DNA from 2 places in the Paraglaciecola sp. IT1134 genome. Region 1 is predicted to be linked to the other one. Evidence: predicted binding sites of a transcription regulator. Region 1 holds the regulator's gene; the other holds the start of a gene.
The links. Region 1 encodes ArgR, which controls arginine synthesis, uptake and breakdown. Its sites were predicted from a motif close to ANTGAATANNTATTCANT; they were not measured.

Region 1 (10,107 bases):
TCTCTGATGCTACAGTTACTATTACTGATACACGAACCGGTAGTGTGAAGGTTATTGAAACTAACGAAACTGGCCGCTATAACATGCGGGGTATGCGCGTAGGTGGCCCTTATACTATTGAAGTTAAAGATAAATCAGGTAACAGCAAGACCGAAGAGAATGTTTTTCTAACCTTAGGTGAAACAAAAAGCCTGAACTTAGACTTCGCCTCTGAGCAAGAAAAACTCGAAACCATCACCGTTAGTGGCTCTTTTACCAATTCTTCATACGGGTCATCTGGTCCGGTAGCCAATTTCGGCCTGGACGACTTAGAATCAGCCCCGGCCATCAATCGGGATATTAAAGATTTAGTTCGAATCGACCCACGTATATATATTGATGAAGCCTTCAGTGATGGTATTCAATGTGCTGGCGCAAATTCTCGTTTTAACAGTTTGACCCTTGACGGTATTCGTACCAACGACAACTTTGGCCTTAACAGCAGCGGTTATCCAACTATACGTATTCCGTTTTCCTATGATTCAATCGATCAGGTTGCCGTTGAGTTAGCTCCTTTCGATGTGCAATATGGTGGATTTACTGCGTGTAATATCAACGCTGTAACCAAATCCGGTGAAAATGAATGGCATGGCGGGGCATTTTACGATTACACCAATGATTCGTTGCGCGGAGATGAGTTAGAGGGTGACAAACTTAACTCAGGTAAGTTTAATGAAAAGCGCTACGGATTTAACGTTGGTGGTGCACTGATCGAAGATAAGCTTTTCTTTTTTGGATCATATGAAAAGTTAGAGGGTGCCACATTATTTGACCGTGGTGCAGCAGACTCTAACCAAGCGGTTCAAGTGTTGGGTGTTTCCCAGGCACAACTAGACCGTATCGAGCAAATTGCCAACAATGTATACGGCTACAATCCAGGCGCATTTGCGACCAGTATCCCCGTTGAAGATGAAAAAATCATGGCCAAATTAGATTGGCAGATAAATAACGACCACCGGGCATCTCTCGTATACAACTTTAACGACGGTAATATCATTAATGAGTCGGATGGCGACTCAGATGAATATGAATTTTCGAATCATTATTATGAACAAAAAGGCGAGTTGGAATCATACGTTGCGTCAGTTTATTCAGATTGGAGCAACAATTTTTCAACTGAATTACGCCTTGGTACTTCTGATTTTGTGGCATCAGTGAAGCCACTAGGGGGAACCGATTTCGGTGAAGTTCAAATTTCTACTGAAAATAATGATTCACGGGCGACTGTCTACTTGGGAGCTGATGACTCTCGTCATGCCAATAAACTTTCATACAGCACCGATACTATGAAATTGGCAGGTACTTATACTGTGGGTGACCATGTCATCACCGGTGGATATGAGTTTGAGAGCCTAGATGTATTTAACTTGTTTGTTCAAGAAGCTGAAGGAGAGTATCGTTTCGGGTCTATTGATGATTTTGAAGCTGGCACGCCGTTCCGTATCACCTATGAAAACGCAGCTGTTACCAATAATGTAGACGATGCTGCCGCCAAGTTTTCCTATGATATTAATACTGCTTATATCCAGGACGAATATTACTGGCTTGACCAGGATATGACCATTACTTATGGTTTGCGTTACGATTGGTATAAAAGTGATGATTTACCCCCAGAAAACCCGTTTGTCGAAGAAACTTACGGCTTCTCAAACCAGCAAAACCTAGATGGCGTTGATTTATTACAACCCCGTTTAGGTATTAATTGGATGTTGAACGAGCAAGTAGAAGTGCGCGGTGGATTTGGTCTTTATTCAGGGGGTAATCCCAATGTTTGGCTGTCAAACAACTACTCCAATAATGGTGTGATCCAGGTAGAGCGTCAAGACCGTACAGGTAGATCTGTTTTTGATATGGATTTTACTGGCGAAGGTCGTCCAATCTATGATATTCCGCAAGAGTTATTCGATGGCGTTGCTAGTGGCACAGCATCAAATAGCGGTTTGAATTTCCAGGATCCGGATTTTGAGATGCCATCAGAATGGAAATATGCAATAGGCGGTACATATACATTCGAAAATGACTATGTATTGATGCTGGATTATTTGTATTCTAAAAAGCAGAATGCGGCAATCATCAGCGATGTCTCACGTGTATTGACAAGCGATACAGCCCCTGACGGTCGTCCTATTTACACCAGCAATGGTCGTTCGCAAGATTACTTGTTAACAAATGTAGACGGTGATTCTGGTAACTCTACCTCTATCTCAGTGGCAGTAAGTAAATCCTATGAATTTGGTTTGGATGCGTCATTAGCTTATGCTTACACAGATTCATCTGAAGTTAGTCCGATGACAAGTTCGGTAGCATTTTCTAACTACACAAGTACAGCAGTTAGGGATCCGCAAAACCCTGGCATCGCTACCTCAAACTATGAAATCCCTCACCGGTTTACAATGAGTTTGTCGTATAAACATGAGTTTATGGATGGTTACGACACTAGTTTTAGCCTGTTCGGTACGGCTAATGAAGGTCGTCCGTTTAGTTATACGTTTGACAATCAAGATAGAAACGACGGTGATAACTTTATTAACGATGCTTTTGGTCAAAGCGACAGCAATGATCGCCAGTTGGTTTATATCCCAACCACAAGTGATGCGAGTGTTATTTATGGTGATGATTTTGATTTAGACGCATTTAATGCGTTTATCGACTCAGAAGGTCTGACTCGCGGTGAAATCATGGATCGCAACAGTGTAAACAGCGATTGGTGGGTTAAGTTTGACGTTAAAATCAGTCAAGAGTTTGCTGGTTTTTACGAAGGGCATAAAGGAAGCGCGTTTGTTGTTATTGAAAACCTTGGCAACTTGTTAAACGATGATTGGGGCGTGTTAAAAGAAGCTTCATTTCCTCGCCAGCAATCTGTTGTTGATGCATCAATCAATGATTCAGGACAATATGTATATAATAAATTTATTGTTCCTGCGGGACAGAGCAGAGTGGCTGATGCGTCACTTTGGGAAATCCGTGCTGGGGTTAAATACACTTTCTAATAGTATTAAACTTTAAATTGAAAGCCGGCTCTTGTAGCCGGTTTTTTTATTTTTGTGGTACAAAAGAACCATGTCTAAATTACAATTTATAATAGTAATCTTATTGATGACAACCTTAAATAACGCCAACGCCAACGCCAACGCCAACGCCAAAACGTTACGCTTTGCCACTTTCAATGTAAGCATGGAGGCGGGTAATTACCTAGCTGCTGAACAATCACCCACAGGGCAGGAGCTGTTTACCCACCTAGCCACAGGTAACCACAAGCAAATACGCAATATTGCCGAAATCATTCAGCGCACAAGACCGGATGTTATTTTGCTTAATGAATTTGACTACATCGCAGACGATGAAAAAGGCGTAAAAGCTTTTATTAAAAATTATTTAGCAGTGCCGCAACAAGGCGCCGCGCCGATTGACTACCCCCATTACTACACCGCCCCTGTCAATACCGGGGTTAGCTCTGGTGCGGATCTAAACCATGACGGCAAGGCCACAGGAGCCGCTGATGATGCCTTTGGTTTTGGTTTATATCCTGGGCAATACGGAATGGTTTTACTGAGCCGTTATCCCATAGACAAAAGCCGGGTACGGACATTTCAGCAATTCTTATGGAAAGATATGCCCGATGGCCTGATAGACACGGTTAAAGATCAACAAGGCCAAGATTGGTACGCCGAAAAAGCCAAACAAGTCTTCAGGTTATCCTCTAAATCCCATTGGGATATACCGCTTAACATTGACGGGCAAACTATGCATATATTGGCCAGCCACCCCACACCACCGGTGTTTGACGGGCCAGAAAATCGCAACGGTAAACGTAATCATGATGAAATTCGCTTTTGGGTGGATTATTTATCTGGTGCACCGCAATCCGCTTATATTTACGATGACAAAGGGATATACGGCGGGTTCAGCGGGCAAGGCTTTGTGTTACTAGGGGATCTAAATGCCTCGACTGAGGAAGGCGACGCCCATAAGGACGCGATCCAGGTCTTGACCACTCATCCGCTGGTTAATAACAGTTTCGTGCCAGTGAGTGAAGGTGGCAAGCAGCACTCTGTGAATAACCCCCATGGGGCCAGTCACAGCACTTTTTGGCGAATGCGGGCAGATTATGTATTGCCGGCTAAAAAAGCCGGTAAGGTGTTAGCCAGTGGTGTATTTTGGCCTAACCGTGAGGACCCGCTGCGACGCTTAATTGAAAACCGTCAAGCGTCATCGGATCATCGTTTAGTGTGGGTCGATATACACGTTCCCTAACGGCACATGCAGGACTTATACATTTTCGAACAAGGCCTCCACCCGCGCACGGATATCTTCAATTTTAGTGAGATCGGACGGGGCAATAAAAATAGTGTCATCACCGGCTATGGTGCCCAGTACGCCGTCTTTTTGACTCAATGAATCGAGTAATCGGGCGATCAATTGGGCGGCACCCGGGCTGGTGCGTATGATGATCATGACATTGTTGTGCACTATGTCCAGAACCAGCTGGCGCAGAGGGCTGCGCGCCGTCGGCATGCCGAGCTCAGGGGGCAGGCAATAGACCATCTCACCCCGGGCATTGCGGGTACGCACCGCACCAAACTTGCTTAGCATGCGTGATACTTTAGATTGACTGATATTGTCGAAGTTTTCGGTTTTTAGGGCGTCAACAATGTCACCTTGTGAGCCAAAGTTTTCCGCCTTCAATATATCCTTGAACGCCTTGATCAATTCTTCTTGTTTATTAGTTGCCATATATTCCCTCTGGTTATAGTGGCTATTTTGCCTCAGCGCTTGAACTTAAGCAATTTGCCCACACATACAAAATCACAATGGATCCACATTAGCAATTGATTGTTTTTTTGCGAGCCTTGCATTAGTGTTCCGTTCGCGAATTGATTAGCATTTTACAGGAGATAAATATGAAAGTAGCGGTTTTAGGAGCAGCGGGCGGAATAGGCCAAGCCCTGTCTTTATTATTGAAGACACAATTGCCAGCCGGTTCCGAATTGGCATTGTATGATGTGGCACCTGTAGTACCCGGTGTAGCGGTTGATTTAAGCCATATACCTACTGATGTGAAGGTACAAGGTTTTGGTAAAGATGATCTGGCGAAGGCTTTGACGGGTAGCGATATTGTGCTTATTCCTGCTGGCGTACCGCGCAAACCTGGTATGGATCGTTCAGATTTGTTCAATATCAACGCCGGCATTGTAAAAAACCTGGTCGACGGTGTGGCGGATCATTGTCCACAAGCATGCCTGTGTATTATTACCAATCCGGTTAATACCACCGTGGCCATTGCCGCAGAGACCTTGAAAGCCAAGGGCGTTTACAACAAAAATAAATTATTTGGTGTAACAACCTTAGATGTTATTCGTGCTGAAACGTTTGTGGGTAATTTGAAAGACCTTAACCCGGCCAATGTACATGTCCCGGTTATTGGTGGTCATTCTGGCACAACTATCTTGCCATTACTGTCACAAGTTGAGGGCGTTACCTTCACTGATGAAGAAGTTCAAAGCCTGACCACTCGTATTCAAAATGCAGGTACTGAAGTGGTTGAAGCCAAAGCTGGTGGCGGATCAGCTACTTTATCAATGGGTCAAGCTGCGGCGCGTTTCTGTTTATCACTGGTAGCCGCCATGCGTGGCGACAATGTGGTTGAATATACCTATGTTGAAACCAACAGCGATGATGCTCAGTTCTTTTCACACCCTGTGCGTTTGGGTAAAAATGGCGTTGAAGAGATCCTGTCTTACGGTCAGTTGAGCGATTTCGAGCAAAAAGCCAAAGAAGCCATGCTTGAAGGATTGCGTGGTGATATCAAAATGGGTATCGAATTTGTTAAAAACTAGGCAAATAGCCAAAATAAAAAAACCAGCGACTTCGCTGGTTTTTTTATGTTCACCATTTAGCAAATGAATAGCAAACGATGTATTTAAGCAGCTATGGGGCGATGGCCTAACGGTTTGGTAGGGCGAGTTGCGATAGTGGGATCTTTAATTTGGCCATTGGTACCCTGAATAAGCGGAGCCTTGCCAGCTTTAGGACGCATGGGCGCCACTTTGTGTTCGATGCATTCGCGAATATCCCGTGCGGTGTAGCCAGAGCGTACTTTTATTCTAAGATGCGGAATGCGCGCTGCATCTAATGCCCCACTGACAAACCAGTCCCGCTGGCTTTTGTATCCCTCTTTACCGTTGCTGTGCACCAAATCTATGGCTACCACAGGTGTCATATCTCCTTTGGCACACAATACAAAATCCAGTTGTCGGCTACTTGCCCGGCTAAGGGCATTTTTAAGGGCCTTTTTATCTGTTTTTTCCCGTACGGCTAAGATATCGCTAAGCTTCACCCGACATAATACTCTGTATTGCCCACCGACCGCTTCTTCGATTAACTCCAAGAAGCTGCGTTCAACCGGGGTGAACAGGTTAGTTTTCTTTTTAAACGGGAACCCCAAACTAGGCTCATTTAATTTGATCGCACCTATAGCGACAACGATCAGTAACATCATTAATATAATTGCCAGTTCCATACACGCTCCTGCAAGTGCCCGCCAAAAAATTGACAAAACACGTTATTGACTGTTCTTGCGTAAAACTTTGCAAAGACAGTGCCAGATTCAACGCGTGGCGAAGTTAGCAAAAAGCCAAAAGAGGTTGGAGAAGGGAATTAGTTGGAAGTGACCAGAATATCTATCTGGCTACCTTTGCCATCTTTGGATATCACTATGATTTTATTGCGATTTTCATATTCTATCAGAGTCCGGTTTTTCACCTTGCTGACCTTTAACGGTTCCCTAAGCTGGGCGCGATAAAATGCCTCGGTTACAGCCGGTGAATTATCACTATGATATGAAAGGGATGCCGGCAACTGATCGGCAAAAATCTGACACAATCGGGCATCCCCGGAAATCGTCAGCTGATAAAAAAGTTCCGGGCACAGGTTAGCTGGGGTTGGCGTGGATAAATCATTCCCCATAGGCTGCGCTGCGAGGTGCAACGTTATCAGGTATGCGCTTAAGGCGATCACCCTGGTAGGTGACCGCATTTTTTTGATCCCGGTAAACATAATTTTAAGCCCTTATATTATCTCGGGTTACTATAGAGGTCGTGACCATGCTGGGCAACATTCAATGCATTGTGTAAGGTATGGGGTAATGTATATGGGTATAGGAGGCGAATATGAGCATTGTTCGAGATTACCTGCGATTGATTTTATTTGCCGCGGGTTTGCTAACCGGGGTTCAGGTGCCCGCTTTTGTCGACCAGTACCAAAAACGGGTTGATGCTCACATGCTTGAGGCAGAACAAAGCCTGTCTGGTTTTCAACAAACTGCCGATCGTTATTTCGCCGGTGATGTACAACAGCTGATTGCGCATTATCGTAAAAATGAGGATAAAGTGTTTCAGGAAGATGCCCAAAGCCTGCAACAAATTTACCAAAGGGTAGTGTTGCTGCAAAGCGAATGGAATGCCCTTAACGGCTCGGTGTTTGCACGCACTTACCATATGGTGTTTGCGCATAATCCGCAAATCCTGGATGAGACCTTAAGCCAATATAGCTACTCTGTGCCACTAAGCCCGTCAGCGCTTGTTTGGGGGATTTGCATCGCCTTGCTGCTAGCGGCTTGTATCGAATCAGTATTATTACTGTTGTTAACACTTTTGGCGAAGGCCAAACCGTTCGTTTGGCACCGGGGTTAATTGCTTATGACTAGCATTCAGTCTGTGTGTGCCTGGTTGGCGTGTAAACCTTGAAATTTACAGCCGTTGTGTGACAACTATTTGACGACCGATAGGGGGTAACACTTGAAAACGGCTCGTCGCTCCCAATATCCAAAGGTCTATGTGATGTTTTCCAGCCGGAGTATATTATGGTTACCACCCTTAAAATCGATATCGTATCTGACGTGTCTTGCCCTTGGTGCATCATAGGCTACCAGGCGTTGATCCAGGCGTTAGATAACTTGTCGCCAGAGGTTAAAGCACAAATTAGCTGGCAACCCTTTGAACTAAATCCAAATATGCCGCGACAAGGCCAGGAAATAGTGGAACATATCACCGAAAAATACGGCATAAGCGTTGAACAAAGCGAACAGAATCGCGCCATGATCAAGCAAAGAGGTTTGGATGTGGGCTATGAATTCGGTAACCGCGGCGGGGGCAGAATTTACAATACGTTCGATGCCCATCGCTTGTTGCATTGGGCTGCAGAACAGAGCAAACAAACCGAACTTAACCTCGCCCTATTTGATTTATATTTCAAACAAAATGGCAATCCAAGTGATCATTCAGAATTATTACAAGTGGTCGAAAAAGTCGGCTTAGATAAGGCGCAAGCGTCCGCTATTTTGGCATCTGATAAATACACTGACGAAGTGAGAGCCGCCCAGCGCTTGTATCAAGCCAATGGCATCAGTTCAGTGCCTGCAGTGATCATTAACAACAAACACCTGATCAGCGGTGGTCAGCCGGTAGCGGTTTTCGAACAGGCCTTAAGCGAAATTGCTAACCATCAAGACTAACCAGACACGGGCTGCCGTTTAAGGTGAATGACGGCCCAGAGTTTCTAGTCATCAAACTTGTGGGTGATTTATCCCATTTTTGTTTCGATAAACGTCAAAATTGATATTTTCAATTTCAGTATTTCGCAGCAGGGTGTCTACTCCCAATACTGCCAGTAAAAGCTGTTTAGAATGAACTCCTAGTGGTCGAGATTAAACACCTTTATGTTTCGGTTCAGGATAAAAAACTACTGATCAATATACTCACTAAAACCGTTGACTGAATGTTACCTTTAATGAGATTTAGCCTGTCAGGTAATGCCTGGTGGGGGGCGATTTTTTTGCCGTAAAGTAATCGTGCGCTGGCGCTGAATATCACCAAATTACTAAGCAACAGGCCCCAATTAATAACGTTCCTTCCTGAGTAAACTTAAAATATTGAGTATTGATAGTAAACGTTCGACCACGTAGCGTAATCAGTGCGTTATGACAAATTTTATGCATATTGGGGGTGACAAGCAATAGAGTATTGTTCAAGATAGCGAGTACATTCTTGGTGTTTACCGGTTAGTTTTATTTGGCGATAGATCGGATCAAAAAATGCCATTAATGGTCCCGAGCCTTTTAACTATATTGTTTTTCCAAATTTATTTGTGTTGATACCGCAGTATCTGACCTGTTAATTGAAATCATTGATTAAGTAAGTAAACAAAGTAAGCCATCTTTTAATTATTCAAACCAAGATCCCAGGAAAATAATGAGCCAAGACGCGATACAGCAAAAATTAAGCACTCTATACATCGATTTAGCCAGTGAGCGCCTTGGTGGTGAAACACTGGCATGTAGTGACGATTTTTTTGCCGAAATGGAAAACCTACTCAAATTCGGTAGAAGTATCTTTATCGACGATAAATATACCGAGCGCGGTAAGTGGATGGATGGCTGGGAGTCTCGCCGCAGTTATGGCCGGGACAATGGTCGGGATCACGACTGGTGTGTCATTAGGCTAGGCGTGCCGGGCGTGATTAAGGGCGTTGATGTAGACACTAATTTCTTTCGAGGCAATGCCCCGCAAAGTATCTCTATACAAGCCTGTCACAGTGCACAGCAACCCGACGAAGATAGCCAATGGTTCACTATTCTTAGCGATTTAGCGGTACAGGCACATAGCCAAAACCTGTTTGAAATAGACAATGATGAGTGTTGGACCCATGTCAGACTGAACATTTTCCCAGATGGCGGAGTGGCCCGTTTTCGGGTGTATGGCGAAGCTCGTGTAGATTGGCAGCAGTTTTTACCCGGCGAACTGATTGATCTGGCTTCCATCAAAAATGGTGGTAAATCGCTGTTGGTCAGCGACATGTTTTTCAGTGATAAAAACAACCTAGTTATGCCTGGACGTGGAAAAGATATGGGCGATGGCTGGGAAACCAAGCGCCGCCGCGATCCGGGGCCAGACTGGAATATTGTTAAGCTTGGTTGCATCGGCTCAATCAATAAAGTGATCATCGATACCCATCATTTTAAGGGTAACTTTCCGGACTCTTTCAACCTGGAAGGCACATTGAGCGACAGCG
Region 2 (6,717 bases), 150 kb from region 1:
CGCATTTTCGACCAGGCCAGTGCGTTCGTGATAGGCTTTCTCGGAAAGGGCAATTTTACCTATCATCGCGCCGACTTCGGTGGCGGTTTCCCATAATGGTTTACCTGTTTCACGGGCAATTGTCAGGGCCAGCATGTCTTTGTTTTCTGCCAACAGTTCGGCAAAACGTTTAACCACTGCCAAACGTTCAGTAAAAGCTAAATCGGCCCAGGCTAACGAAGCCCCACGAGCCGCTACGACCGCAAGGTTAACTTGTTCTTTGGAGGCGGATTTAGCTTGCCAAATAATGGTTTTTTTAGCCGGATCGACCGATTCAATCGGGTGGCCTTCACCTGGGAGCCATTTTCCGGCGATAAGATGTGTATTTTGTGTCATGGTTTAACCCTTAAATGTTGTCGGTGCGAAGCGAATGCTGTGGCCATTTTCTATTGCCAGTGAGTTGGCAGCGGCTTGGGAAATAAAGGCCAGATTGTTTGTTTCATCCACTGTCAATTTTGTCACGACGCCGCAAAAATCCGCGACTTTAGTGTTGATTACGAACTGCTCAGGACCTTGAGCCGCCTTTTCATCGTTGATTTCGATTGGCATTTTGCGACTGCACTGGGCGGTTCGAATATGTTTGAGGTTTGCTTCTACCGTTGGGCCGGCATCAAAAATATCCACATAACCTCGACAGCTAAAACCTTCTTGCTCAAGTAATTTAAGTGCTGGCTTGGTTTTGTCATGGACTTTGCCAATCACGGCCTGAGCTTCTGGGCTCAGGAGACTAACGTATATGGGGTATTTGGGCATCAGTTCGGCGATAAACTGCTTCTGGCCTATACCTGTCAAATAATCTGCCGTGGGGAAGTCCATGGAAAAGAAGTGTTCTTCCAACCATTGCCAAAAAGGCGACCGCCCAGTGTCATCACTGATCCCGCGCATTTCAGCAATAATGGTTTCGGCAAACCTATGTTGATGTTCCATCATAAACAAAAAACGAAACTTGGACAAAAAGCGGCCATTGGAGCCTTTGCGCGCCGATTCACGCAAAAACAAGGTACAAATCTCTGATACCCCGGTGTAATCATTACACAGGGTTAAAATATCGGCTGTGTTATATATATCCAGTTCTCGTGAGGCGTGCACCACTTTACTCAAATGATAATGGTAAAATGCGTCGTCTAAACCCACGCTTGAGGCGATGCCACTGGTGCCCACCACTTGGCCGGTATCCAGGTCCTCCATGACAAATAGATAACTTTCGTTGCCAGGGGCAGTGATATCCGAGGCAAAAGAGGCTTCAGACAACGTTATTTTGCTTTTCAGCAGCTCTTCATTGACCGGCAAGGAGGTAAACCCTATCCCGGATTCTTCTGCTATATCCAGCAACACAGGAAAATCACTGTGACGGATAGGACGAATAATATTCATGGGCGCTGACTCTTCTTTAGTGACTTAGCCGTTTACAACTTTAGCTACTGCGCGTTCGAACCGCGCTAAACCTTCCTGGATATCTGCATCAGGGATAATTAAAGAAGGAGCAAAACGAACCACATTAGCACCGGCGATCAGGCACATAAGTTTTTCATTGGCACTGGCCACCAAAAACTCACGTGAACGACCGGCAAACTTGTCATTTAAGGCACAACCTAACAACAAACCTTTGCCTCTGATTTCACTAAATACCTGATATTTATCGTTAATGCTTTTCAGTCCATCACGGAATAATTGTTCTTTGAGTTTCACGCCGTTTAATACCGCAGAGGTATTGACTATGTCCAATACCTGTTCGGCAACCGCACATGCCAGTGGGTTACCACCGTAAGTACTGCCATGGGTACCCACTTTCAAGTGTGCGGCGATCGCCGCAGTCGTCAGCATGGCTCCTATGGGGAACCCACCACCTAAGGCTTTTGCTGTGGTTAGGATGTCCGGGACAACGCCCAAACCCATATAGGCATATAACTCTCCTGTACGACCCATACCAGATTGCACTTCGTCGAAAATAAGCAGGGCTTGGTGCTGGTCACATAAGTCACGTACGCCTTGCACAAATGCTTGTGTCGGGCTAATGATCCCGCCTTCCCCTTGTAGAGGCTCCATCATTACAGCACAGGTTTTATCTGACATGATCGCCTTTAGGGCGTCCAGATCGTTGTAGTCGACGTGATCCACACCGCCAGGTTTGGGTCCGAATCCATCAGAATAGGCGGGTTGTCCACCCACTGTCACCGTAAAAAAGGTTCGACCGTGGAAACCTTGTTTAAAAGATATGATTTGATTTTTGTGCTCGCCATACTGCTCCAGTGCAAATCGACGAGCCAGTTTCAGGGCCGCTTCATTGGCTTCAGCGCCTGAATTGGCAAAATATACGCGCTCAGCGAAAGTCGCGTCAGTTAGTTTTTTTGCTAAACGCAATGCAGGCTCATTGGTCAATACATTGCTTAAATGCCAAAGCTTTTCACCTTGTTCTTTGAGCGTGGCAACCAACTGTGGGTGACAATGCCCTAATACGTTTACCGCTATACCGCCTGCGAAATCCAAATATTCATCGCCTGCCTGGTCCCAAATTCGTGATCCTAAACCGCGTACGGGGATCATTGCGGCGGGGTTGTAGTTAGGAACCATTACTTCGTCAAACAATTCGCGGGTAACTTGCATTTAGGTTATCTCCAAAATTTAGCTGCCAGAAGGCATAAAATAGTGGCACATTATTTCAGATAATAAACCGCTTGTCTGCATAGTGTTATCGGGTAAAGCCTTAATTTTAAAGGGCTTGTGTAAACTTGCACTAATAGTGAATAAGTATTTAAGTCGGGTTTATTCTTAAGTTCGGTGACCCGTGCTACTAGCACTCGTTATTATCATTGAAGGGGAAAAAATAGCCATCATGCACAGTGCATGAATATCTACACAAATAATTAACTTTTTGGTATCAATTTTCAGTTATCAAGTTCAAAGAGCGTAAATCTGTAGTTTTAAGTACTTCCAATGATCCCAAAGGCAGAGCAAAAACACGCAGATATTCCCTGGATTCTTCTTGATTGATCAGATTGTGATTTTTTAATATGCGATACTGGGCATAACCTCTGGCTTGTATTATCACCTTGCTCAAGCCCGTCAACTTTCCCAGACTCTGTTGTTGCCCTAACTGCTGCGCGGCGTCCTGAATAAACAACTGGCGGAGACCCATATGGGTGATAAGTCGCGCCGAAGTGGGGTCGGCGTACTTATCTAGTAGTTTAATGAGAAAGGCGCCGCTGGGCTCAAGCTTAGCCAGTGCCGCATGTTGTTTATGCTGGAATTTAGCATGGGCTAGTTTCATACTGTCAATCCGGATCTGATCAAACAGCCTGAAATACAGTTTTACCACTGCAATCTTTCCAAGAACCTGCAGCAGGCCTAAGGTAAAAGCAGAATTTTCTTCTATGGCGCTAAACACTGCCAGGCGCTTGCTAGCCATGGACGTGGCTATCGCTTGTTCCCAAATGCGATTTTTAATGCGGTGATAGGGATCGCTTATTTGCGGCAAGCAGCGCCTAACCGCTAGAAACGGTAGCACCATCTTTAGATTGTCAACGCCAAAAAAGCTTAACGCCACACGCAGGGTATTGGCGGTCAATATTCTACCTTTGCTATCTTTGCGCTGGTATTTAGGGGAATTGAGTAGTTTTATTAAATCTTTGTATAACCAGGGGATTTGCACCGCCAGCGCTTCAAGCCTGGAAATAGTGCAAGCTTTAACCGCCAGCAAGTCCAATAGCTCGCACATGACCGAATCTATCCCCAGTACTTTGTAAAAAAGGTTGTCAGTATCTTTGAGTGCTTCGACTAATTGTGCCTCGAGTGTGTGATGTAATTTCTCCAAGGTTGAGTCTAGATAAACTTGTTCTATTTGTTGAATGATCTTTTTATCGAGACGAGCCTGTTTTTCAACGGCCAGCAATTCTCGTTCGATAGCGACGCCTGGTTTTCTCAGCGGGTCAGTTTTTTCCGCCAATCGCTTTTTGATGGTCTTAAGATCAATAAAAAGCTGTTTATAACGTGCTTCGATTAGTCGGAAATTTTCCGCTTGTTGTGTCATTGAACGCTCAGGTGGCCCTTACTCAGTTGGCCTTAATTGGTTAAATAAGTCACATAAGTTGTACCGCATTTTAGGTGTACCACTAGTGACTGTTGTCAGCTTGTGATGCGTATAAAAAATTCTCCAAGATCTGCTTGCCACTGGTGCTAAGCAACGACTCTGGATGAAATTGCACACCGAAAATCGGAAAATGTTTATGCTCTATGGCCATCACCTCAGGAAGCTGTCCACCTTCATCGCACCAGGCACTGATGGTGAATTCCTCGGGTATGGTATCCCTGTGCAATAGTAGAGAATGGTATCGGGTCGCAACAAAGGGGCTAGTAACGTGCTTAAAAAGCGGTGTGGCACTGTGTGTTATGTTTGAGGTTTTACCATGTTTGATATTAGCAGCGCGGATCACCTTGGCGCCAAATACTTGGCCTATGGCCTGGTGACCTAAACACACGCCTAACATAGGTATAGAACCGGAAAATTCCTGGATCGCCGACAAAGTGATACCTGCGTCGTCCGGGGTACCTGGGCCGGGAGAAAACACCAAAAATCTCGGCGCCAGCAGGGTGATCTGCTGGCAAGTGATCTTGTCATTACGCACCACTTTTACTTTCTGGCCTAAAGCAACAAAATAGCGGGCCAGGTTGTGGGTAAAAGAATCGTAATTATCGATTAACAGCAGCATGCACAAATCATGTTGGCGGAGCAGCCGGAGAATATGTTCACGGGCGGGCAACAAATCCTATAGCTTCGTAGACCTTAACCAAGGTGATTTCTGCTCGGGCCCCGGCTTGTTCTGCGCCCACCGCCATGATGCGGTTCAGTTCAGCGCGATCATCACGTAGCTGTGCATATTTTTGCTGTATGGGTTCGAGTAAGGCGACTACCGCATCGGCTACATCGCCTTTTAAGTGCCCGTACATCTTGTTTTCATATTCTGGTACCAGTGATTCAATACTCTTGCCGGTTGCTCCGGCTAAAATGCCCAACAGATTGGACACCCCGGGTTTTTCCACCATATCGAAGTGGATCCGCGCATGTTCGTCGGAATCTGTCACGGCTCGTTTGATTTTTTTACTGATCTTTTTCGGGTCTTCTAACAATCCGACAAAGTTATTGGCATTGTCATCTGATTTGGACATTTTTTTGGTCGGATCTTGTAAGCTCATAACCCGGGCGCCGAATTGCGGGATGAAGGGTTGGGGAACCGTGAATACTGGTTGGTACAAATTGTTGAAACGCGTGGCGATATCGCGTGCCAGTTCCAGATGTTGTTTCTGATCGTCCCCCACCGGTACCTGATTGGCCTGGTAAAGTAAAATATCTGCCGCCATTAACGCCGGGTAGGTGTATAAACCGGCATTGATATTGGAAATGTTTTTAGCCGACTTATCTTTAAACTGAGTCATGCGATTGAGCTCACCCATCTGGGTATAACAATTCAATACCCAGCCCAATTGAGCGTGTTGCGGCACATGAGATTGAATAAAGATGGTGCTTTGCTGGGGATCGATACCACAGGCAATATAGAGGGCTAAACCGTCCAGGCAGGCCTCATATAAGGCCTTGGGATCTTGGCGCACGGTTATGGCATGCATGTCTACCAGCATATACAGGCAATCATGATCAGATTGCATATCAACCCACTGACGCAATGCTCCCATGTAATTACCAATGGTAAGTTGTCCTGAAGGCTGACAGCCGCTAAGTACGATAGGTTTGCTCATAATATTTTTTATCTATTTGGTTTGGTTAAACTGGGGTCATTAACTTTGGCTAATTCGTGGCGCATCTGTTTAATCACGTGGGCGTAATCGCCCTGGTTAAAAATAGCCGAGCCGGCAACAAACATATCTGCACCCGCCTCGGCAATGGCGCGAATGTTATCGACTTTTACACCACCGTCAATTTCTATTCTAATATTGTGGCCGCTGGCTTGGATCATTTGTTTAACCGTGCGCAATTTATCCAGAGTTTGGGGGATAAAAGCTTGGCCGCCAAAACCGGGATTGACCGACATCAACAATACATGATGCAATTTGTGCATAACATAAGTGAGGTGATCCACAGATGTGGCGGGATTAAGCACCAAACCCGGTTTGCAGCCAGCATCGAGAATCAAGCCAATGCTGCGGTCCACGTGTTTTGATGCCTCTGGATGAAAACTTATCAGGCTGGCCCCTGCCTCTGCAAAACTGCTGATCATGTCGTCTACAGGTTCAACCATCAAATGCACATCAATATCCGCCGTTACACCGTAGTCACGCAGAGCCTTACAAATCATCGGGCCTATGGTCAGATTAGGCACATAGTGATTGTCCATCACATCAAAATGGATAACATCGGCTCCCGCAGCCAATACCGCGTCTACTTCTTCACCAAGTCGGGCGAAATCAGCGGACAATATAGATGGAGCAATCAAATAGGGACGCATGGAAACCTCGACTTTAAAAAGCGCTACTCTACCGAAAAATTGCCCGAGACAAAAGCATCACGGACGCACTAAATAAGGGCGTGTGGGTCAACTTGGTGCAAAGTTGCACTGACAGTTAGCTGGTAGTATTGCGGCCTCTTCCGTGTCTTTAATAAAAAACAGCTTAATATCAAATGGTTACAAATATAGTCTTGGGGTTAGCCGGGAAAAAATTTTGCGGCAT

Region 2: a site for ArgR is predicted at 2,779-2,796, ahead of AC3RV5_RS03740 (aspartate aminotransferase family protein). Genes of this name have one in related genera too.

What each region holds. Positions count from the first base shown of each region.
Region 1 covers NZ_CM176486.1:681,631-691,737, forward strand. The annotation lists gene AC3RV5_RS03110 (TonB-dependent receptor) at 1-3,029, shown strand, start outside; gene AC3RV5_RS03115 (endonuclease/exonuclease/phosphatase family protein) at 3,136-4,293, shown strand; gene argR (transcriptional regulator ArgR) at 4,309-4,773, opposite strand; gene mdh (malate dehydrogenase) at 4,941-5,876, shown strand; gene AC3RV5_RS03130 (DUF2726 domain-containing protein) at 5,960-6,559, opposite strand; gene AC3RV5_RS03135 (hypothetical protein) at 6,697-7,074, opposite strand; gene AC3RV5_RS03140 (DUF2937 family protein) at 7,209-7,730, shown strand; gene AC3RV5_RS03145 (DsbA family oxidoreductase) at 7,901-8,551, shown strand; gene alc (allantoicase) at 9,288-10,107, shown strand, end outside.
Region 2 covers NZ_CM176486.1:836,968-843,684, forward strand. The annotation lists gene astD (succinylglutamate-semialdehyde dehydrogenase) at 1-375, opposite strand, end outside; gene astA (arginine N-succinyltransferase) at 379-1,413, opposite strand; gene AC3RV5_RS03740 (aspartate aminotransferase family protein) at 1,438-2,643, opposite strand; gene AC3RV5_RS03745 (HDOD domain-containing protein) at 2,918-4,066, opposite strand; gene AC3RV5_RS03750 (anthranilate synthase component II) at 4,149-4,745, opposite strand; gene trpS (tryptophan--tRNA ligase) at 4,783-5,787, opposite strand; gene rpe (ribulose-phosphate 3-epimerase) at 5,796-6,494, opposite strand.